2 regions of the Paenibacillus sp. ov031 genome follow, and region 1 is predicted to be linked to the other one. Evidence: riboswitches for the same ligand, from Rfam matches in the RefSeq annotation. Region 1 holds a riboswitch; the other holds the start of a gene.

Region 1 (11,492 bases):
TTATTGACAAATATTTCAATTCTGTATTATCCTAATTTTAACTAGATTATATACGTATTTTACCCGCCTACTTACACTCTACACGTCAGACAGTAATCAATACTTTGAAAGTCGGTTATCAACCTACTCCTCATCCATGCAACCAGTCATGCCAATGATGAATGTAATTGTAATTTCGTTGGTGTACTTCTTCCCTAGATTATCAAAATTGTTCAGCGACAAATTTCCTTTGATATCCCATTGCCCTTCAGCTCAACGTACTATGATCCTTTTTGAGTTAGCCTATTTTTTCTGCGAATCTATGTATTCCATCCACGAATGTTCAGCGGCTCAGGTTCCTTTTTCTTTAATGAAATCGATTACATTTAATTGTAAACGCTTCCTTTATTTCGAGTCTGATTGGAACAGAAAGGGTGGAAAAGCGATGTGGATAAACAAACATAGCCTTTCAGCGGCATTAACGAGAGAAGCAGCAGGGAGTACAGGGCGTGATCCTCCTGCTAACCAAAACGTGAGGCTACCGCTGAATTCCTAAAATTAAAACCCAAAGGAGAGTTAAGTGATGAACCTAAATCGAGTTGGTACGATCCCTTCATTTGTAAAAGTGTTCATGCTCTTGTTTTTATCTTTTGCACTAACCGTTTCAACATTTGCCTTCGGACCAGCGAAACAAGCTGACGCAGCTCCTCTTCCAAAGAAAATTATTGCTTACGTGGCTGGTTGGGCTAATTGGACCGCGAATGATATCAAGGCAGAACAGCTCTCTCATATCAATTACTCCTTTGCACTCATCTCTAACGGCAAAGCAACCATTACAAACTCGGATCGTACCAAACTGCAACTTATGGTTGGACTGAAATCCAGAAACCCTGATCTGAAGGTGATATTGTCTGTTGGTGGCTGGGGAGCTAACGGTTTTTCAGACGCTGCGCTAACGGACGCCTCACGCACAACATTTGCCGACAGCATTGTGCAGTTGGTAACCTCCAACAATCTGGACGGCGTCGATCTGGATTGGGAATATCCGACCAACCCTGCTGCCGGTACAACTGCACGGCCGCAAGATAAACAAAACTTCACACAACTGCTCTCGAAGGTTCGTGAGAAGCTGAATGCTCAAGGACAAATGAATGGAAAACAATATCTGCTGACCATTGCCTCCGGAGCGAGCAGCAGTTATCTGAATGGTGTGGAAATCAATAATATCACGCCTCTGCTCGATTGGATCAATCTGATGACTTACGATTTTCATGGAACCTGGGACGCAACCACAGGTCATCATACGAATCTGTCCGGAAGAGATATTAGTGTAACGTCTGCGGTCAATCTGTTCAGAAATAGCGGTGTTCCCGCGAATAAACTGGTTATTGGCGGAGCCTTTTACGGCCGGGCTTGGACTGGTGTCCAGAATTCGAACAATGGTCTGGACAGGCCAGCTTCGGGTGGTTTTGAACCCGACTACAACACTATTGTCAGCCAATATTTGAATAAAAACGGGTATACACGGTACTGGGACAGCAGTGCCCAAGCTCCTTATCTGTTTAATGGGAATACCTTTATCTCCTATGACGACCCGCAATCGCTCAGCCTGAAGGTGCAATATGTGAAAAACAGCAATCTGGGTGGCATCATGTTCTGGGAGTACAGCAATGACCGCTCAGGTGCGCTGCTTCAAGCCGTATATTCGGAGGTTACGGGTGGGGGCACGGTGCAGCCTCCGAATCCAAGTGGATACAACTATCTGGTTGCTCAAGCCAATCAGCAAATCATCTCTGCCGAGAATCAAGGCAATGACCAGCTTGTCGCCAATCGGACGACGGCAGGAGACTGGGAGCTTTTTGAATGGATCACGAACTCCGATGGAACGGTGTCCCTCAAGTCCAAAATCAATAATAAATATGTCACAGCGGATGTTAATATGGGTGGGGCCCTGATCGCAAAAGCCACAACCATTCAGCAATGGGAGAAGTTCAATCGTGTGGATTTGGGTGATGGAACAATCGCGTTGCAGGCTCTCGCCAATAATCTGTATGTGACCTGTGATCTGAATAACGGCGGTAAACTTGTAGCGAGCCGCAATTCGGTTGGCGGGGCTTGGGAAGCTTTTCGGGTGAATAAGTAACCGAGAAGCCGAGAAGCAAGGGCATCCATACAGCATGCTAATTGGAATATCAAGGGTAGGTTAGAGTTTTAGATTTATCAAAGAAGTGCCAGCCGACAAGCGTTCCATAGGCAGGCGCTTCTTTGATTTTCGTCATACATAAAGCGAACTAACAGTCCTTTCGTTTTAAGTATTACCCGCCTATTAAAATTTTAGTAGATTTGTAATCTAGCAGGTTTACTTCCGTCTCTTCCGGGCATACTGATAGACATGAGAGAGTTACAGGGATCATGATCACGGGAGCCGAGGGGGAGAACGGAATGAGCAGAAGAATCGCGAAACAAATTGGACTTATAATTGTATGTCTTATGATGATTATTATGATGTGGGAAGGTCAGAAAACCGATGCAGCTGTGGCGGCCACAGCCATTCCGGAACAATCCATTCGCTTGCGTATTCTGGCAAACTCGGATGCAGCGGGAGATCAGTTGGTCAAACGCGAGATTCGGGACGCCGTCGTTGCCCAAATGAATGGGTGGGTAACCGAACTGGAGAATCCGCAAAGTCTGGAAGAAGCGCGTGGGGTCATCCGTCAGCATTTATCTGAAATCGAGGATCGTGTAGGAGAAGAGCTTGCCAATCGTGGCCTAACCTATTCATATCAGGTGGAACTTGGGGTTGTTCCGTTTCCAACCAAATTATATGGGGGTACCGTATATCCGGCTGGAGATTACGAAGCAGTGCGGATAACACTGGGAAAAGGTGAGGGACAAAACTGGTGGTGTGTGTTGTTTCCACCATTATGCTTCATAGATGCAGGAACAGGTGATGCGCTGGCGAAGCCTGCAACAGCATCTGCAGCTGCCGTAGAGCCTGGGGACGCACAAGCATCTGTGCAGGCAGCTACACCAGAAGCGCGTTTCTTCCTGTGGGATATGGCGGTCAAATTGTGGGATTGGGTGACGGGATTGTTTGCATAACTGTATAACATGCTGCTGGATATAAGCTTTATCAGGGGACTTCGATTCATGGAAGTGCCCTTTTGTTTTATCATAGGCTCGAGTCAAAGATCGCATGATGTTAATCGCTGGGAAGATTCAGACCGCATCCTTGGGCAGAGCAGATATGTTATAATTATAGGAATCAGAAAACATAAGCGAAGAAGGCATCTCGGAAGCGGAATGTCTTGCATTAACTACCCTACTGAAGTTTAGGAATGATGGATATATGACGAGAGAGAACGAGCAATTGCATCAGTCTTCCATGAAAGGCATGGAGAACGATGAAAGTACAGAGAAAATGGTTACAAGTATGTGGGATGTCAATGTACTGGTAACCAATGAGAACAAGAATGACGTGGCAAAAGGGAGTGCGTATAAACAGGCTCTTGCTGACTTACAGGATGCCGCAGCCTGTCTTCGTCAAGGACAGACCGTGGCATTCCCAACCGAGACGGTATACGGTCTTGGCGCAGACGCTCGCAGTACAGCTGCGGTTGAAGCTGTATTTGCAGCCAAAGGGAGGCCTTCGGACAATCCGCTGATTGTGCATATTGCACAGCGTGACCAGTTGGATTCACTGGTCACGGAAGTGAATGGCACAGCGGAGGCGCTGATGACGGCCTTCTGGCCGGGGCCGCTTACGCTTGTGCTGCCGGTTAGGCCAGGGGTGGTATCCCCGCGGGTTACCGCCGGTTTGGACACGGTGGCCGTGCGTATGCCGGATCATCCGGTGGCCTTGCAGTTGATCGCGGCGGCGGAATGCCCGGTCGCCGCGCCGAGCGCCAACCGCTCCGGGCGGCCAAGCCCGACACTCGCAGCACATGTGCGCGAGGATCTGGCAGGCCGCATCGGCGGCATCGTGGACGGCGGCCCCACCGGGGTGGGCGTCGAGTCCACGGTGGTGCAGGTCGGTGACGACGGTACCGTCACCATCCTGCGCCCTGGCGGCATTACGGCGGAACAGCTGTCCGCCGTTGCCGCCCGTGTCGCCACGGACCCGGCGCTGCTCGCCGAGGGGCCCGGTGGCGATGACAGCCCGGCGCCGCGCTCGCCGGGCATGAAGTACACGCACTACGCGCCCACAGGTGCGCTGTGCGTGGTGGAGGGGCCGCCCGCAGCGGTGGCGGCCTGGATCAGCGCCGCCCTCGCAGAGGCGGCGCTGCGCGGGGAGCGCACCGCAGTGCTGGCGTTCGCCGAGCACGCGGAGCAGTACCGCGCCGATGCCGTGTTCTCGCTGGGCGAAGCCAGCGAGCTGGAGGAAGCAGCGCGCCGGCTGTACGCCGCGCTGCGTAGCTGCGATGAGCAAGGCGCCACATATATTGTGGCTGAAGCCTGCTCGCGCGAAGGACTGGGAGCAGCCGTCATGAACCGGCTGCTCAAGGCGGCAGGTCACCGACTCATTCAGGTCGGTGACCGATAGCTCCCTTTTTCCATAATATCGCTAGAATATTTCCCTCTGGCACTCGTCCTCTAGTTACGACTAGCAATTCCATTTTTTTGAGCTGGGATTGCAAAATGTCTTCTCAGGTCATGTTTATGTCCTTGTCCGCATAAGGTGTACAAGAACCTTTACGTGACTTGGGGGTATGGGGATGTGGGATGTGTCTGCCCATGTAGGGCAGTTGGTAACCATTTTGATTATGGCCGTCGCTCTCGGACTCGACGCGTTCTCACTCGGCATCGGGATTGGTATGAAGGGCATTCGTATGAGAGACGTATTGCGAATCAGTACCGTAACGGCCCTGTTTCACATCATCATGCCGCTCATCGGCATGTATACGGGCAAATATGTCAGTTCCTTGCTTGGTGACATTACGACGTATGCAGCTGGCGGTCTGCTGGTCCTGCTCGGCGCCCATATGATCTTGAACGCTTTCCGGGAGGGAGATACCAAACTGGTGGATCATCGATCTTTGCTCGGTGTGATACTGTTCTCACTGAGTGTCAGTGTGGATTCGTTTTCCGTTGGAGTCTCGCTCGGCATGTTCAGCAGTGACTTGGTGTTAACGGTACTGGCTTTTGGTGTCTGTGGTGGAGCAATGTCCGTCATGGGTCTGATGTTGGGACGGCGTGTGAGCCAGAATATGGGCGATTACGGAGAAGCGGTCGGCGGAGCGATCTTGCTCGCTTTTGGACTTTTGTTTATATTTTAAAAAAAACGACGTTAACCATAATTACAGCCTAGTGCAGTCTTCAATATATAGTTAAGAGTTTCATTGGTTCAGATGGAGTTTCAAACATGATTCGACAACATTTGCAAAATGGGGAGGCTAACCACAATGAAACATATTTTGTTTGTATGTACAGGGAATACATGTCGCAGCCCCATGGCGGAGGGACTTTTACGTAAACTGGCGTCTGAGCGGGGCATTCAGGTGGACGTTCGTTCCGCAGGTGTAGCCGCAACAACGGGCATGCCGATTTCCCGTCATGCGGAGGCTGTATTAAGGGATCACAACGTTGAGGGACCCCCACATTCGACGCTTCTTAGCTCCAACCTAGTCGGCTGGGCCGACCTGATTCTCACGTTAACACGCAGTCATAAACAGCATGTCATGCAGGTTTTTCCTGACTCGGTACACAAGACGTATACCTTGAAAGAGTATGCGGAAAATGACGAACAAGTCTTGAATGATCTTCAGGAATTGGACAGCCTGTTTGCAACATTCGAAATGAAACGTGCGCTAGGTCAGGAGATTTTGGCATCTGAACGTGAGCGGGCAATCGAGATCAGACAACGCATTCCGAGCTTTGATATTTCGGACCCGTTTGGCGGCAGTCGCGACGATTACAACATCGCTGCGGCAGAGATTCGGACTGCGCTCGATAGACTTTTGGACAAGTTGGAGTAATTGGATTCGTTTAATCATTCCCAGGTACCGATAGATTTCCATATAAAAAACGTACATGGGATGTAAATTACCCGTTGATTTTAAACGCAGGTTGTTTTATGATGAATGGGAAAACAGGGATCCGGTGTAACTGGCGACGAAGTGGGCATAACCACGATGGAGCACCGGAACAAACGGCCGGTCGCCTGGGCAAAAGAGCAATTCTGCGTTACCCGCAGACTGCTCTTTTTTTCGTCTTTCATCTGATTATTCGCTATAATAGTACCTGAAATGCCATACAAGAGAATACCAAGGGCAGCCAAGAGGAAGCCGGGCATGATTTTATCGGGAGGCGATAGGATGACTATTGAGTTAGATTCGGAACAACCCGGATTGCATGAACAGACCGCATCCATTCTGCGTGAACTGGCGCTTGCCGGACAGCTTGGACCTGGACAGATCGTTGTGATCGGTACAAGTACAAGTGAAGTTGCAGGCAAACGGATTGGTACAAGCGGTGCTGTTGAAGTAGCGCAGCAGCTTCTTGCGGGTATACGCGAGGTGCAGCAGGAGTTCGGTTTTGATGTTGTATTCCAATGCTGTGAGCACCTGAACCGTGCGCTGGTTATGGAGCGTTCACTGCTTACACGTCTTGGATTGACTGAAGTGGGTGCAGTACCTGTGCCCAAAGCAGGTGGTTCCATGGCATCCGCAGCGTATCGCTCGCTGACCGATCCATGCCTGGCTGAACATGTGCAGGCCCATGCGGGACTGGATATTGGGGAGACGATGATTGGCATGCATTTGCGGCATGTGGCAGTACCTTTCAGAACAGCACTCCGCTACATCGGTGATGCCCGTGTAACTACAGCACTGACCCGTCCGAAGTTGATTGGCGGCGAGCGTGCAGTGTATCGTATGGAAGAGCAACCAGATTCGACATTTTGTGACTGATATCTTCAACCTATTTAAAGCCAAATTAGACTTTACACGAAAACGGAGAGTGCAACACCAATCTGAAGAAGCAAAGCGTTCGCCTTTATCCCCGGATTTCCCCCTTATTATAAGGGAGTTCAGAAAAATCTGGGGATAACAGCGATCGGAAGATGGTGATGCAATCGAAGTCAGGAGTGTAACCACTGTAGTTTCGCTTTATAAATTCACTTATAACTGGGAGGAATTTAATCATGGAACAATTGCGCAAGAATGACCCGGCAGTACTGGAAGCGATGAATCTTGAACTGAAACGTCAACAAAACAACATTGAGCTGATCGCGTCCGAGAATATCGTAAGCGAAGCGGTTATTGAGGCAATGGGATCTGTACTTACTAACAAGTACGCTGAAGGATATCCAGGCAAACGATACTACGGTGGTTGTGAGCATGTGGATATCGTAGAAGATATCGCGCGTGATCGTGCCAAAGAATTGTTTGGAGCAGAACATGTGAATGTTCAACCTCACTCCGGTGCACAAGCGAACATGGCAGTATACCTTGCGGCTCTGAAACCAGGTGATACTGTGCTTGGTATGAACCTTGCGCATGGCGGACACCTCACACATGGTAGCCCGGTTAATGCTTCCGGATTGCTGTACAATTTCGTGGCTTACGGTGTACAAGAAGATACATTCCTGATTGATTATGATGAAGTGCGCAAAGCGGCATTTAAACATCGCCCTCGTATGATCGTTGCAGGTGCAAGTGCATATCCGCGTATCATTGATTTTGAAAAGCTTGCTTCCATCGCTAATGATGTAGGTGCTTTGTTCATGGTGGATATGGCTCACATTGCAGGACTGGTAGCTGCAGGCTTGCATCCAAGCCCGGTTCCACATGCGCATTTCGTAACGACAACAACTCACAAAACGCTGCGTGGACCTCGTGGTGGTATGATTCTGTGCCGCAAAGCTTGGGCAGCAGCGATTGATAAAGCGGTATTCCCTGGTTCCCAAGGTGGACCTCTGATGCACGTGATTGCTTCCAAAGCGGTAGCATTCGGTGAAGCACTGCAACCTTCGTTCAAAACGTATGCACAAAACGTGGTAAAAAATGCACAAGTATTGGCTGAAACGCTGATTGCTGAAGGATTGAACATCGTATCCGGCGGTACAGACAACCACTTGATGCTGATCGACACACGCAGCGTGAATATCACAGGTAAGGAAGCTGAGCATGTACTTGATTCCATCGGCATTACCGTGAACAAAAATGCAATTCCGTTTGACCCAACTAGCCCGTTTGTAACGAGCGGTATCCGTATCGGTACACCTGCAGCTACTTCCCGTGGTATGAACGAAGAAGCGATGGTAGCTATTGGTAAGATCATTGCGAAAACATTGAAAAACCCTAAAGATACAGCTAAATTGGATGAAGCCCGTGCTGAAGTAACGGCACTTACGGACCAATTCCCGCTCTACACTGACCTTAAATACTAAAAAACTTGCTCATGGTGTTTGTATTTGAGATGTTCTTATGTAAACACTCAGACGGAGCAAACCGAAAGAACCTGAAGAAGCGTAGCGCTCGCCTTTATCACCGGAATTCCACCATTTATTAATGGATCAAAAGAATTCTGGGGATAACAGCGATCAGAAGGTCATTCGGTTTGCGGAGCTTCATAGTGTTTACACATTTTTAACATTCAACTGACATAACAGCGAGAGCAAAAAGGACCGGAAGACTCATTTTTCCGGTCCTATTTTTATAGGATTCGGTTTTCTGTAATGATTAAGTGCCCTTTGATGGTGTAATTCGGAGTAGGTGATGATATAATATACAGGATTTATCGGGCCTATGAATGATGATTAGGCATATTTGGTAATGCTGAACATGAAGAACATACCGGAGGGACAAATTAGATGGGAAAATTAGTAATATGTGATCACCCTTTGATTCAACACAAACTGACGTTTATACGCGACATGCGTACGAATACGAAAGATTTTCGTGAATTGGTGGATGAAGTGGCTACACTGATGGCTTATGAGATTACAAGAGATGTTGAGCTGGAAACTATTGATGTACAGACACCAGTAGCTGAAACACAAGGAAAAGTCATTTCCGGACGTATGCTTGGGCTGGTGCCGATTTTGCGTGCGGGCCTTGGGATGCTGGATGGTGTTGTCAAATTGCTGCCGGCGGCAAAAGTTGGACATGTAGGTTTGTTCCGTGACCCGGAAACCCTGCAACCTGTTGAATACTACACCAAGCTGCCTACGGACGTGACAGAGCGTCAGTTGATTGTCATCGACCCGATGCTGGCAACTGGCGGTTCTGCCATTGCTGCTATTGATGTGCTCAAAAAACGCGGCTGCACGCAAATCAAAATGATGAACCTTGTTGCAGCTCCTGAAGGAGTAAAAGCTGTTCAGGATGCGCATCCGGATGTAGACATCTACGTTGCTGCACTGGACGATCGTCTGGATGATCACGGCTATATCGTTCCCGGACTGGGGGATGCAGGAGACCGTCTATACGGCACTAAATAAGCATATCGCATGCTTTGTAAGAGGTTGTTCAAAAAGTCCAATTTTGATTACGAAGGATGCCCAAGGGCATCATCGACATCGAATATGAAATTCAGCCGAAATGTCCGTTGCTCACGTAGTTTTCCCTACGCTCCGCTACTCCATTTCTACCTTCATTCCATATTCTTGGTACTGAAAACCGGACTTTTTGAACATGAACTTATAGAAAAGGGGCTTTGCTTCAATGTCCAAGAAAATTAAAGTCATGACGATATTCGGGGTGCGCCCGGAAGCCATCAAGATGGCTCCGCTTATTTTGGAACTGCAGAAACATCCCGAATCTATTGAATCGATCGTTTGCGTTACTGCACAGCATCGTCAGATGCTGGATCAGGTTCTTGAAGTATTCGATATTCATCCAGACTACGATCTGGATGTGATGAAAGATCGCCAGACGTTGAATGAAATTACGATTCGTGTGCTGGGAGGCCTGGAGCCGGTTTTGCGTGAAGCAAAGCCGGATATCGTGTTGGTTCACGGTGATACGCTGACAACGTTTGTAGCCAGCTATGCTGCGTTCCTGCAGCAGATTCAGGTGGGGCATGTGGAAGCAGGTCTTCGCACGTGGAACAAGCTCTCTCCATATCCGGAAGAAATGAACCGTCAGTTAACCGGTGTGCTTGCTGACTTGCATTTTGCACCGACGGACTGGTCTTCTTCCAACCTTGCCAAAGAAAATAAATCGGAGTCTAGTACGTATGTCACAGGCAACACGGTAACAGATGTGTTTCAATATACAGTACGGCAGGATTACACACATCCGGTACTAGATTGGGCACAGGGCAAGCGTCTTGTGCTGATGACAGCTCACCGCCGTGAATCCCAAGGCGAGCCTCACCGTAACATTTTCCAGGCCGTCAAACGGATTGCCGACGAGTTTGAGGATATTGCCATCGTGTATCCGGTACATCTAAGTCCTGCTGTGAAGGAGCCGGCTCACGCGATTTTGGGGAATCACCCCCGTATTCAACTTATTGATCCACTAGACGTGGTGGATTTGCATAACTTTTACCCGCATACTCACTTGATTTTGACAGATTCAGGAGGTTTGCAGGAAGAAGCGCCTTCGTTTGGTGTGCCTGTTCTCGTCCTTCGGGATACAACGGAGCGTCCGGAAGGAATTGAGGCTGGAACACTGGAGCTGGTGGGTACCGAAGAGGAACGTGTATATGAGCGCACCAAAGCTCTGCTTACAGACGAAACACTGTATGCAAGCATGAGTCAGGCTGCCAATCCTTATGGTGATGGACATGCTTCAGAAAGAATTGTCAATGCGATTTTGCATCATTTTGGTGTGAATAGTGAACGTCCGGAATCATTTCACAGAAAATTCAAAAAATAATTCATTTTTTCTAACGGATTATTAAAGGGTACAGCATACAGTTAAACTGTACGGTTTACGCGGGTTTATGGGCTCTGAGGGCCTGTATTCCCGTCGTTTTCCCCTTTAAAACGCTAAAATCATTCAATTGACAAAGGCTCTCATCATTCAGTAAAATTAACTGGGATTGCAAGGGTGGCGTGGAAAATGGCCGATTCGAACAAACCAAATTCATCCCGTAACCATGACGATAATGTATGGAAAGCGATGGGGCTCGTGACAGCTTTTGGAATCGAGATTGCCATTCTCGCTGTTGCCGGATATTACGTTGGCTCCTGGGTGGACAAGACCATCGGGGGTAGCGGAATATGGATCGCCGTAAGCGTTCTCTTTTTTTTGGCAGCAGGCGGCGTAAGCATCTACTTTATCGCGAAAAAATTCATGGGGGAAAGTGATGAGTGAACTAACCAGATACCGCAGATGGATGACTGTTTTCATCATGTACTTTCTTATGATTTGTTTTCTAGCAGCGGCCTTTCTGCCCCGTGTGGAAACAATAGCTTTGGGACTGGCCCTAGGAACGGTGATCAGTTGGATCAACGCGTCTTATCTGGGTCGCAAAGTCAGGAGAATGTTGGATGGTGCAGCGGAAGGAAACCTTAAGCGTGTGAACCTGGGATTTTTGACTAGAGCAGCTCTCGCAGTACTCGC
Region 2 (11,492 bases), on a different contig from region 1:
AAGTGCATTTCTTGTCCACCCGTAGAGTGTCAAATAGCCATTGCCGGATGGAGACCAAACCCCAGCATTATAGTTAATTGTCCGGTTTGGAGATCCAACATTCCAGCCTTTACCAACAACAAAGTTCCCCGTATTTTGCCATGTCACACTGTAATTTCCGCCCGACCCATTCACAGCATTAACCGTACCGCCGCCATCGGTCCAATTCTGCCAATAATCTGTCGCTGCACTTGAGGTTGCTGCAAACACGCCAAAACTCATGGAAGCCGCAAGAATGACCGTCAACATTTTTTTGCTAAATTTAAACATACTCTACCTCCCAATATGATTATATTTGCCTTATCGACTGCTTTCGTCTGATTCTCGGTTGAAGTTCTCAATTACCATTTGATGCAATTCTTTTTACTTTTACCTCCTTTCTGACTAAATTATAGAATGATAGCGGTTACATAAAAACCTGACAAATTAAAGATTAATCTCTAATATGTTTAGATCTATATCTGCTTTCCTTCTAAAAATCGACTTGTACCTATAAGAAAACAAATATGCAAAAAGCCGCCCAGAAGGGCGGCTGTGAAAGTAAATGCTATGCTTAGAAATTATCTAATACCTTTCAACCTCTACTGCGTCATCTGTACCCTCAACCCACATATAATAGCGTGTTTTATCTTTATATATGCGTACTTTCGGATACAACGAATAGGATTGAAGGCTAAAAAAATTTGGCTCAACTTGCTTCCATACTTCACCATTTAAGAGTTGATAACTATTCCTTATACTGTATCCATTAAAATATTCGATCTCAGTATCAACATAATCAGTCACATTGTTTTGGAGATAATCTAAATAAGTAATAAGAGGGTCCAATCTATTTATTTCTTCATTTAGCTGTGAGAATGGAACCTTTATATCTATGAATCCCTCTGACAATTCTGCAACTTGAGAGGGATAAAATCGAACAATTATACCATTATCGTAGTAATAAAATGGTGTGGAAGAGTTTATTGGAATATCATATATACTCTTTTCATAAATTGTAATTCCCTTATTATACTTGAGCTGAAGGTTATGAGATAAAATAGACACAAGATTGGCCTTTTTTTGATCAGAATCTACTACATCGTATAATGTAATTCGGTCACCTGTTGCAAGATCAAAATTATAAATAATGGATACATATGTTCCTATATTATCATCGCTGTAATTGAGTCCATCTGTGTAAGCTACAGATAATATTTTATTATTATTGTAAGTAGTTTTCACGCTCGTTTTGTACCAAGCTACACTATTATTCTGTTGGAGTGCCTTATTGCCATTAGCTACTTCTACTGTATGTTCCTTTAAAGTATCATTTATTTTTTTTATAACTATTGCATTTCCACCACTAATTTGAACATACGGTTGACCTTTATAGGTATGTACAGCGGTTTTAACTGTTGTTGAAGCTTCCGTTGAATTTGATGAGAATAATACGTAACTCGTTAAGAATAATAGTGTTGCCAAGATTAATTTCTTCAATATGACCTTGCACCCCCAACATTTCTATACCATCTGTGTATTTACTCAATAATAAAAGTTTACCATTTTGAATTCAGTTTTTTGCTCAAATATTGTAGCTGTGTAAGCTAAATGATCTCCCCTCCTTTTTTTTATTTTACCATTAATTTTATTTTTGAAGGAACTATCTATATCTCAAAATGTCATCTTAACACTTTTTTTAAGAAGTTATATCCTCCCCTTCCCCGTTTCTACCCCGTATCTTTTTAATGACTTGATTCGTTTACAAAGAGATACTATTTCTTTCTACGGAGGATTAATATTATGGAAATTTCAAAGGGAGTCGAAATGCTCCATCTGGACTATCATGGGAATGTGATACACCCTATTCTTTTAAAGGATCAAGAAATGACTATTCTAATAGACACTGGTTTTCCAGATCAATTTAAGGATTTACGTGTGGCAATGGAGAAGGCTGGCGTTTCAATAGACCAATTAAATGCAGTTATTTTGACCCATCAGGATGTCGATCATATAGGGAATCTACCGGAGATTTTACAGACGCGTGGCAACGCTGTTTATGTATATGCACACGAATTGGATAAGCCGTACATCCAAGGGGAACTGCCTCTGATAAAAGATGGTCACCTGGATAATCCGCCAAAGGGCACAGTAAACCATACTTTAATAGATGGTCAGGAACTGCCGTTTTGTGGCGGGATTCGCGTTATTCACACGCCTGGACACACACCCGGTCATATCAGTCTTTATTTGAAGGAAAGTAAAACGCTCATTGCCGGGGATTCCATGTACAGTGTAGAAGGTATACTTGGTGGAATTCACGCCCCGACTACACCGGATATGAACGCAGCAAAGCTCTCGTTGAGAAAATATGCAGATTTCGATATTACATCTGTCATTTGTTACCACGGGGGATTAAGTAATGTAAATGTGAAAGATCAGATAGCAGCACTCAACCAAAATTAAATTTTCAATATACACTATCGGTGAGTATTATTCAGTTATTTTAAAACCAGACTGCTCATTTTGCTGTCATTATAAATCATAAAGACGCTTCTTCAGGTGCTCGCCACCCGTGGGAACGTCTTTTTTCGTTGAAGAGAATAAGCAAATCATTGGACATTTTTGTTGCAAACCCATAATTGTTCGTATACAATAAAACAAATTAGTTGTTCTATAAATATAGAACAAGAAAGAACAGGGGGAAATTCGAGCTATGAACTACAAAGTGGAAGTTGATTTCGCGCCCATTTATGAATGTGTAAGCAGCCTGACGGTTTTCATGAGTAAACAGAATCATAATGCTCTGGATGCTGGAAAACTATGGGTCAGAGAAGTACAAGATCGGTTCGCACCTGCCAAACTACAACAAATGCGGGAGACGATGAAACTTGTAGATGATTTTAGCCTTGCACCTTATATTTGGAGTTGTCCCGGTGAACGCTCAGTGAGTGGTTTTTTGGATTGGCTTGAAGACCTAACCACGGGCCAGCTATATGACATCGCTGCTAATGTGAAGTTGTCCGTTCCCTCCAATCTCCCGGAACTGCGCAGCCGGACATCCGAAGCGCTGCGTGAATGGGATACCCACTATTTCAGCCAAATTGATTCGGCGATTATCGAAGGTCTCGCCTTAGAAGCTGAAACCAGACAGTCCAGTTTAAACGGAACCAATGACTTAGAGGTCTATGAGGAGGCAACAGAAGGTATGCGTCTATACCCCACCCCTCTGCTCAAACAAGTGATTCTAATCCCTCAATATCATGCTCGTCCCTTTGTCACCTCAGCCATCTTTGATGAAGTGATTTTCACAAGTTACTCTGCCGATATTCTCCCACCAGCAACGGGTCGGCCTGAACATCGGTTGTTGCGTCTAACGCGAGCTTTGTCCGACGAGACCAGATTATATATCCTCCGCCTGTTGGCTGGAAGGCAGTTAACATTCACTGAGATCGTTAGCGAGGTTAAACTTTCTAAAAGTACGGTTCACTACCACCTGATTTCATTAAGGGCAGCGGGGCTTGTCATCGTGCATTATAACCAGAAAACGACCTCTTACAGCTTGCGTTTAGAAGCTCTCAACAAGCTTTCGGAACAGATTTCAGCTTATATTGAAGAATGATGATCATGCCCTTTAACCTACGCACACGGAGGAACACTCATGCTTAAGCGCAGTTATTATGGTTTACTAGCGACTGTCACTCTGAGTTCATTTGGTGACGTATTTGGTCTTCTGGCTATGGAATGGCTTGTCTATGAAATAACTGCATCTAAGATGGCCATGGGTGCGATGGCACTAAGCTTTAGCATTCCAGAAGTGGCCATTCGGTTGCTCGGCTCGCCGTTAGCCGATCGGTTACACCGAGGGCGGTTCATGGCAGTGCTTGCTTCTGTTAGGTTGCTTGCTCTCTTATTACCGCTGAGTCTGGGACTCGCAGGCCACTTGCAATTATGGCATCTTTTCCTGGCCGCAGGACTAAGCGGGGCATGTTCTGCCCTATTCATGCCCACCGCAATGGCAATTATTCCCGGAGTATCAGATAAACACAAATTGGTGCGTGCATTCGCGGTAATCGACGGCTGCCGTAATGCAGCTGCTTTGTTGGGCCCAGCCTTAGCCGGAGCTCTTACTGCCGTAGCTGGGGCGTTGCCAACGCTCGGCATCAACGCCGTTTGTTACACCGCCGCCATTGCCACGTTGCTCTATCTGCCCACAATGCAGAAGCCAGTAGCAGCTAAGTCCTCATTTTCAATTAAGGCTTATTTCAGAGATATCCATGAAGGTTTCTCCTTTTATCGTAGTTTCCCGGCCATGCTTTCGATTATGGGAATGGTTTCGATCAGCAACATGTCTTCTGTAGCGATCTGGACGATGATGATTCCTTTTGTTCGTGAAGTGTTAAATCGGGATGCCGCTGCTATGGGTACACTCACCACTGCTTCAGCATGTGGCACATTAATAGGACTTTTGGTCATCTCGTGGATGGGTGAAATCAAAAGACGACGGACAGTTATGTTGTGCAGCCTAGCCGCCATCGGGCTTTTTAACGCCTTACTGGGCCTATTCCCGAGTTATCCGTTTGCGCTCGTTGCCTTATGTGCCGCTGGTGCAGCAGGACCTTTCTTTGGTTCTCTCAGTTCAGCTTTGCATGGTACACTTGTCCCCGGACCTCTTCAAGGCCGAGTCAACTCAATACGGTTCCTCATTGGTGGCGGACTACAGCCTGTAGGTGCTTTTGCAGGTGCAGCGGTTGCAGAACTCTATGGTCTGCCTTTCTTATTCTTGTCTTTGGGTCTGCTCCCCTTGCTTTGTTCGGTCGCCGCAGCTTTCCTTCCCAACCTGAAGAATTTAGATGGTGATTTATCTACTTTACAGAATAGAACACAATTCAATTCTCATAACAAGGTAATTAACACATTATAGGAATGTCATTTTTTTAAAATAGGTGAATCTCTGGATTAGTTGTGTGTATCCGCTATAGCTGACTTGTAATCTACAAATCGGATACACACCGCACAAAAAAGAACGACAATCCCGATCAAGGTTTTGTCGTTCCTCATTCATTTAAATTTTCTTTCCTATATCTTCTCCGCTACAGCAGTTCGAACTGAAGCTGAGGTTCTGTTATCTCAGTTTTCCCTTCCAGCTGTACAGCGCCATATCCCAATTCCAGAACCGCAGCAATTCGCTCGTTGCCTAACACGCCAAACTTTTCAGCACGACTCCGGTCGTACATCCAGTCATGCAACGTACTGCGCACACCCAGGCCCTGTTCATGGGCAAGCAAACGAAAATTTTGGATCAGACAGCAGACAGCTGCAAAGTCCTCTTCCCGCTTATGATGATCCGCCTCTTCCTTCACCAGAACCAGAAGATACGCTGGAGCGTGCTCCTGCATTCCCTGCATGAGTTTCCCATTACGATTATCGGCAAAAATAAATCGCCACGGCTCACGAAGTCCATCATTTGGCGCCCACACGGCGTGATTGAGCAATTCAAGGATTAGCTCCTGTGATACCGGTCGATCCAAAAAATATTTCGGACTGTGTATGCCCCCTTGCAGATCGGACAATTCCATATTTACATCCTCCCTTCTACGTAGTCTGACCCTGAAATACAGTCCACTTTTGCTCAGCTGGTGTTCTTTTCCGGCTTCTTGGCGCTTTGTCGTAATATCCCATATGAAGAATGCCAACAAATCTTTCATCCTCACGCAGTCCAATTCCTTTGAAAAAGCCTTCATTCTGAATCATGGACTCTGTATCCCACAGCATTCCTAACCCTTTTTCCCATCCCAGCAGTTGGAAGCTCTGCATCATCCCGCAGGCAGCCGCATAATTGCGGTCATTGGTCAGACGATCCGGTCCTACAGTCGACATAACAATGACATGAGCAGGAATATCGGTAAACCTCTTTTTAAACACATCCAGCAGTTTTCCCGGAATCAACTTGCCGAGCTTGCTCTGCGACATCTGTTCCAGCATGCAGTCAACCAACCGTTTGCGTGCTTCGGGAGTTCCGGCATAAACAACACGCCATGAGCCAGATTCAACAGATGGTTGAAGCCGTGTAGCCTTGTGCAGCAATTCAACAACCAACTCCTGTTCCACCGGTGTAGAATTACATTTACGAATACTTCTGCGTTCCCTGATCAATTCTGCCAGACTCAAGTGTTTCACTCTCCTTCAGTTTATCTGGATTCCATATCCATGCTGCTGTCTTGAAGAAATTGAAGTATTATTTTCAGCTCCGGTTCCGAATATTTGTCCAAAGAACGATAGAACCGTTCAGCCTCAAGTACATGTAAACGTTCATGCAGTTCAAAGATCTTTTTGCCTTGTGGTGACAACCGGAAGTAGCTCTCCTTTTTGTTGTCATTCATTTTCGTACGTTTGACGAATCCTTCCTCCAGCAGTTTGTTGCCGATCTTGGTAATACTCGCTTTGGACAAATTCATCGCCTCAGCAATACCTGTGTTGTTTATAGGCTCATGCTTGCCAATGCAATCTATCATATGAACCGCGGTCAAATGCTGAGGGATTTTGTCCATGCTTTCCCGCTGGGCGATACTTAGAAAATGTTCAATTTCCGTATCCTTGTGATTCTCATATACATGTAAAAACCGGATAAATTGGTCATACAGTAACTGTTTTGTTCGATCGTTTGAATCCATTCTTCAATCGCTCCTTATTTACTTATAAACAATAAAAAAACCTTGAATGATTAAACTAATTCAGGAAATTAATCTGAAATAGTTTACTTGTTAACAATATATCACGAGTGAGAACAGTTATCAACTATTTCCTCTGGTAAAAGAAAAAAATTAGAATTAAGCCCTAGGCTACCTTACTGCTTGGGAAATGGCATCTTACATACAGAAACATTTTCTATTTTGATAACGTCTACATATTCAAATAATTAATCCTTAGTGGAGGAGCCTATGTTTAAAAAAATCACTATTTCCTTGCTGACAACGACTCTGCTCATCCTGCCGAGCTTTGCGGCTACCGGGGAAGCTGCAAACCAGTACATCACAATGGATACTGGCATGCTACAAAATAATCGTGTTCTAATTCCGTTACGGGCAGTGTCCGAAAACTTGGGAGCGGAAGTTAACTGGAACAAAGAACTAAAAAATATCACCATGACCAAAGGTGAAACGACAATACTTTTGACCATTAACTCTAAAAAGATACTGGTTAACCAAGAGGAAGTTTCTCTGGATGTTCCTGCGGAATTAAACGATAACACCACCTATGTCCCGGCGCGGTTTATCAGTCAAACTTTAGGCGCTGACGTGCAATGGAATCAACAAACCAGCCAAGCAACAATCACTCTGGATGGCACGCAAATACAGGTGACGATGGCAAAACCCAAAGTGCAAGTGCCCAATACAAAGAGAATAACGGCCAAACAACAGCAAATCTTCGTTGATAAATTAAATGAAGCGACAAACCTGTCTTCCATTAAGCAAATTCGGACATACTTTAGCGCCTATTTTACAGATCGTTTTATCAACGAAATTATTCGGGATAAAGGGCTGGAATACAACTTTAAATTCAAAGTCATCAGCCAATCCGGTCTGACTTACCGTGACAGCAATACAGCTAGATTAAGTCAATACTCGGGTTCTAGTTCCGTTTACGGTAACAAGGAAACACTCTACCGAAGTGCCACACTCGTCTATACAAATAAGGGCTGGAAAGTAGATCGTGTTGAATTTTCATTAATAGACGAGATACTTAATCCTTAAGATCATCTCTCTTGATAAGAGAAATCCATTAACTATTGAACAATTTTGCTTTTTCAAGTACTATCAATCTAAACAATTTAATCGATCATATGTAACTGGCGAACACGGTGAACCGTGAGGGAGCATATGGTTTTGTTAATAAGCCGTACGCCTGGGCAGAGGTAAGGAATATTTATTTCCTTGCCTCTTTTTTATGTTGAAAGGGCGATGTGAAAATGAGTACTGACAAACTGATCTTGAATGGACAAACGGTAGCGGATTTTATGAAGGAAGACATGGCCTCGAAGGTTGCCATTCTTAAGGAAAAAGGCATTCAGCCTTGTCTCGCTACAATTCTCGTCGGAGATGATCCTTCTTCAGCGACTTATGTGCGTATGAAAGGAAATGCTTGTGCTCGCTTAGGCGTGCAATCCATTAAGGTCGTTCTTTCTGCGGATACCACCACGGATGAATTAATTCAAGAAATAAACAAGCTAAATGATGACCCTTCCGTACACGGTATTTTGCTTCAGCACCCTGTCCCGAATCATATCGATGAAAGAGCAGCTTTTGATGCCATTAGTATCGAGAAAGACGTTGACGGTGTTACGACTCTCGGTTTTGCACTTAATGCTTTTGGAGACGCAGAATTCCCTTCCTGTACACCACAGGCTATTATGCGCATTTTGGATTTCTACAATATTCAGATCGAGGGCAAACATGCAGTTGTCATCGGAAGAAGTCCAATTCTGGGCAAACCTGTCTCAGCCATGCTGCTCAACCGGAATGCAACGGTGACGATTTGCCACTCCAAAACCGTGAATCTGGAAGAAATCGTGAAGCTTGGCGATATCATAATTGCAGCCGTGGGCAAACCGCTCTTTGTTAAAGGAGACTGGATTAAACCAGGTGCTGTCGTTATTGATGCAGGTTATAACAAAGGCAACGTCGGAGATGTGGACTACGAAGCTTGCTTTGTTCCTTCTTCAGCAATTACACCTGTACCGGGCGGTGTTGGTCCTGTAACGATTGCGACGCTCATTGAACATACGATTAAATCTGCCTACAAGCTGTCTGAAAATGCATAATTGAATTAGCCAAAAAACAAGGTCCCTCCAGTTGACGAGGGGCCTGTTTTGTCTTTGAATAAGCTCGAATTGAAAATAAGAAAATATATAGATCTTTTTTTCTCTTTTTACAAACGGACCATATCTATATTATTATGAACAAGGCTTAGGAAGGAGATAAACATAACTTGAAACCTTTAGTACAGCTCCTGCATTTTGGTTATCATCAGGCGATGAGTTGCATTTTTCCTGTGGCGATCTTTGGAACGTTGGCCCTTTCTAGCGTAATTCAGATACCCTTTCTTTATCGCTATGATGCCATTCTGCTTGTTTTATTAGCAGTACAATACCTTATGTACCGGAGCGGATTGGAAACACGTGATGAAATCAAAGTCATATGTATATTTCACGTGATTGGATTGGTACTGGAGATGTATAAGGTGTGGATGGGATCCTGGTCATACCCTGAGCCTGGTTATACCAAGCTCTTTGGCGTTCCCCTTTATAGCGGATTTATGTATGCAAGTGTAGCAAGCTTTATGTGCCAAATATGGCGCAGATTGCGTATGGACATGACAGGCTGGCCTGGGTTTGCATCTTCGGTTCTGTTAGGAGGAGCCATCTATATCAACTTTTTCACACATCATTTTATTCCCGATTTTCGTTGGTGGTTGACCGCTCTGGTATTTATTGTTTTTCGTAAAACATGGATTATCTATCGGGTACGATTAACTACCTATCGAATGCCGTTAACGCTCGCTTTTGTCATCGTAGGTTTTTTCATCTGGACTGCTGAAAATATAGCTACATTTTTTAACGGCTGGAAATACCCTGACCAGCATGACTCCTGGCAACTGGTCAGTTTTAGCAAGATCAGTTCGTGGTTCCTTTTGGTGATTATTAGTGTCATCATTGTGGCCCAACTGAAATATGTCAAAGCTAATCGAAAATAATGAGTAGGAGGATACAATGGAAGACTTTATTTTGTGGTTGAAATATGTGTTATTAGGTATCGTACAAGGGGCTACAGAGCCTATTCCGGTTTCTTCAAGCGGACATTTGATTATCGTTCAACGACTGCTTGGCATGCAGCAGAACGGATTATCCTTTGAAATTTTGACAAACACAGCCTCACTGATTGCCATTATGTTTATTTTTCGGGAAGATATCAAAAAACTTATTGTAGGAGGCTGGCGATTTCTAGTCTCTCGCAATGCGGAGTACAGAGCAGATTTTATGTTTTGTCTATACATAATCATTGGTACCCTGCCTGCTGCGATCGGGGCTGTGCTATTCAAGGATAAAATTGAAGAAATATTCACTTCTGTCTATACGGTTGCGATTAGTTTACTGATCACAGGGGTTGCGCTGTGGCTTATTCGAAACCTTCGCGGGCGCAAAAGAGATGGGGATTTGTCTGCGAAAGACGCAGTACTGGTGGGTCTGGCTCAAGCGGTGGCTCTTATTCCGGGAATAAGCCGCTCTGGTGCAACAGTGATTGCATCTATTGCTGTCGGGATGAAACAAGAAACGGCGTTGAAATTTTCTTTTATGCTCTACATTCCGATCAGCATTGGCGGGGTAATATTAGGGGCTTCTGACATTGTAACCGATCCGCACCGAGCGCAGTTAGCTATACCTTACATTTTAGCGTTCATTACGACCCTTATCGTAACCTACTTTTCAATGAGATGGTTCATGGGAATTATGGCAAGAGGGAACTTGATTTACTTTTCATACTATTGCTTCGTAGTCGGAATTCTTTTACTTATTTTTTTGTAAACCCGAATTTTCCTTGTAACGTATAAGGGAACAACCCTAAACAGTGGGTTGTTCCCTTTTTATTGTCTTCCAGACTTGACGATCTCGCCCTACTCGCAGGTTCCGTACGAACACTCTTTAACGTTCTCCAAGAACCATGGCGCCCATGCCATTCGGATCATCCATTTGTTTATGGGTTACGATTTCTCCTTTATCGTTGAATCCCTTCATTTCATACGGAATTGTTGCAGACGAGGGCAGTGATACAAACCAGATTATGCTTTCCGGCCCCACCTCAACCAACTTGGCTTCGGCAACTACTGGTTTCTCATTTCCCTCAAACTCGACTGTTACACGCTGAATAGCCGGGTCTAATATATGTCCAAACAGCATAGGGAAAGGTGTCGATATGTGACTCAATTCAGGTATGCTCATGTAATCCAGTGCAGACGTGAATTGAGATGATTCACCAATGGAATATCCGCCACCCCATGCCCACTTCCATCCGAATATTATTTTCCGAGCATACTCCATCTGAAGATTGCTGTTATTTTCCTGACCCGTTTTTTGTTTGAACAAAATTATGCCGCCGTCTACCGGTTCTTGATGAATGATTTGTAATGAATCATCATTATTTCTAAACTTTCGGATCGCTTCTTCAGCAGTTTTTCCTATAGGAATATGCATGGTTTCACTCATTCCCATTGCTTTGGACATGCGCCGATCGGCTAGTCCGCCAGGTCTGTCATTAACATAAACAAATGCGATGCACGTTATGAGCAAAAGTAAAATGACTATCGCAGTAATTCGAATGATTCGTTTTCTTCGCATTTTTGGCATTACGATGTCCATTCACTCCTTAAGATGACGATGACGACTATTCGCCCTGAACCGTAGATAAGGAAACAAGGAC

What was found. A riboswitch is a leader RNA that binds a small molecule or an ion and turns the genes downstream of it on or off. The one in region 1 is predicted to bind ZMP and ZTP.
Region 2: linked by a shared signal. The riboswitch ahead of BUA17_RS05350 (bifunctional 5,10-methylenetetrahydrofolate dehydrogenase/5,10-methenyltetrahydrofolate cyclohydrolase) and the one ahead of BUA17_RS10970 (TIGR01440 family protein) in region 1 are both predicted to bind ZMP and ZTP.

Annotation. Positions count from the first base shown of each region.
Region 1 is NZ_FRDO01000002.1:145,599-157,090, reverse strand. It holds gene BUA17_RS10995 (glycosyl hydrolase family 18 protein) at 563-2,122, shown strand; gene spoIIR (stage II sporulation protein R) at 2,422-3,081, shown strand; gene BUA17_RS10985 (L-threonylcarbamoyladenylate synthase) at 3,329-4,522, shown strand; gene BUA17_RS10980 (manganese efflux pump MntP) at 4,695-5,255, shown strand; gene BUA17_RS10975 (low molecular weight protein arginine phosphatase) at 5,382-5,954, shown strand; ZMP/ZTP riboswitch at 6,071-6,152, shown strand; gene BUA17_RS10970 (TIGR01440 family protein) at 6,294-6,887, shown strand; gene glyA (serine hydroxymethyltransferase) at 7,121-8,368, shown strand; gene upp (uracil phosphoribosyltransferase) at 8,792-9,421, shown strand; gene wecB (non-hydrolyzing UDP-N-acetylglucosamine 2-epimerase) at 9,645-10,802, shown strand; gene BUA17_RS10950 (AtpZ/AtpI family protein) at 10,989-11,243, shown strand; gene BUA17_RS10945 (ATP synthase subunit I) at 11,236-11,492, shown strand, end outside.
Region 2 is NZ_FRDO01000001.1:1,237,891-1,249,382, reverse strand. It holds gene BUA17_RS05395 (glycoside hydrolase family 11 protein) at 1-309, opposite strand, end outside; gene BUA17_RS05390 (hypothetical protein) at 604-1,518, opposite strand; gene BUA17_RS05385 (MBL fold metallo-hydrolase) at 1,822-2,484, shown strand; gene BUA17_RS05380 (ArsR/SmtB family transcription factor) at 2,735-3,640, shown strand; gene BUA17_RS05375 (MFS transporter) at 3,680-4,942, shown strand; gene BUA17_RS05370 (nitroreductase family protein) at 5,112-5,597, opposite strand; gene BUA17_RS05365 (nitroreductase family protein) at 5,614-6,198, opposite strand; gene BUA17_RS05360 (MarR family transcriptional regulator) at 6,210-6,692, opposite strand; gene BUA17_RS05355 (stalk domain-containing protein) at 6,960-7,772, shown strand; ZMP/ZTP riboswitch at 7,854-7,936, shown strand; gene BUA17_RS05350 (bifunctional 5,10-methylenetetrahydrofolate dehydrogenase/5,10-methenyltetrahydrofolate cyclohydrolase) at 7,988-8,839, shown strand; gene BUA17_RS05345 (DUF817 domain-containing protein) at 9,007-9,771, shown strand; gene BUA17_RS05340 (undecaprenyl-diphosphate phosphatase) at 9,788-10,600, shown strand; gene BUA17_RS05335 (hypothetical protein) at 10,718-11,431, opposite strand; gene BUA17_RS05330 (hypothetical protein) at 11,457-11,492, opposite strand, start outside.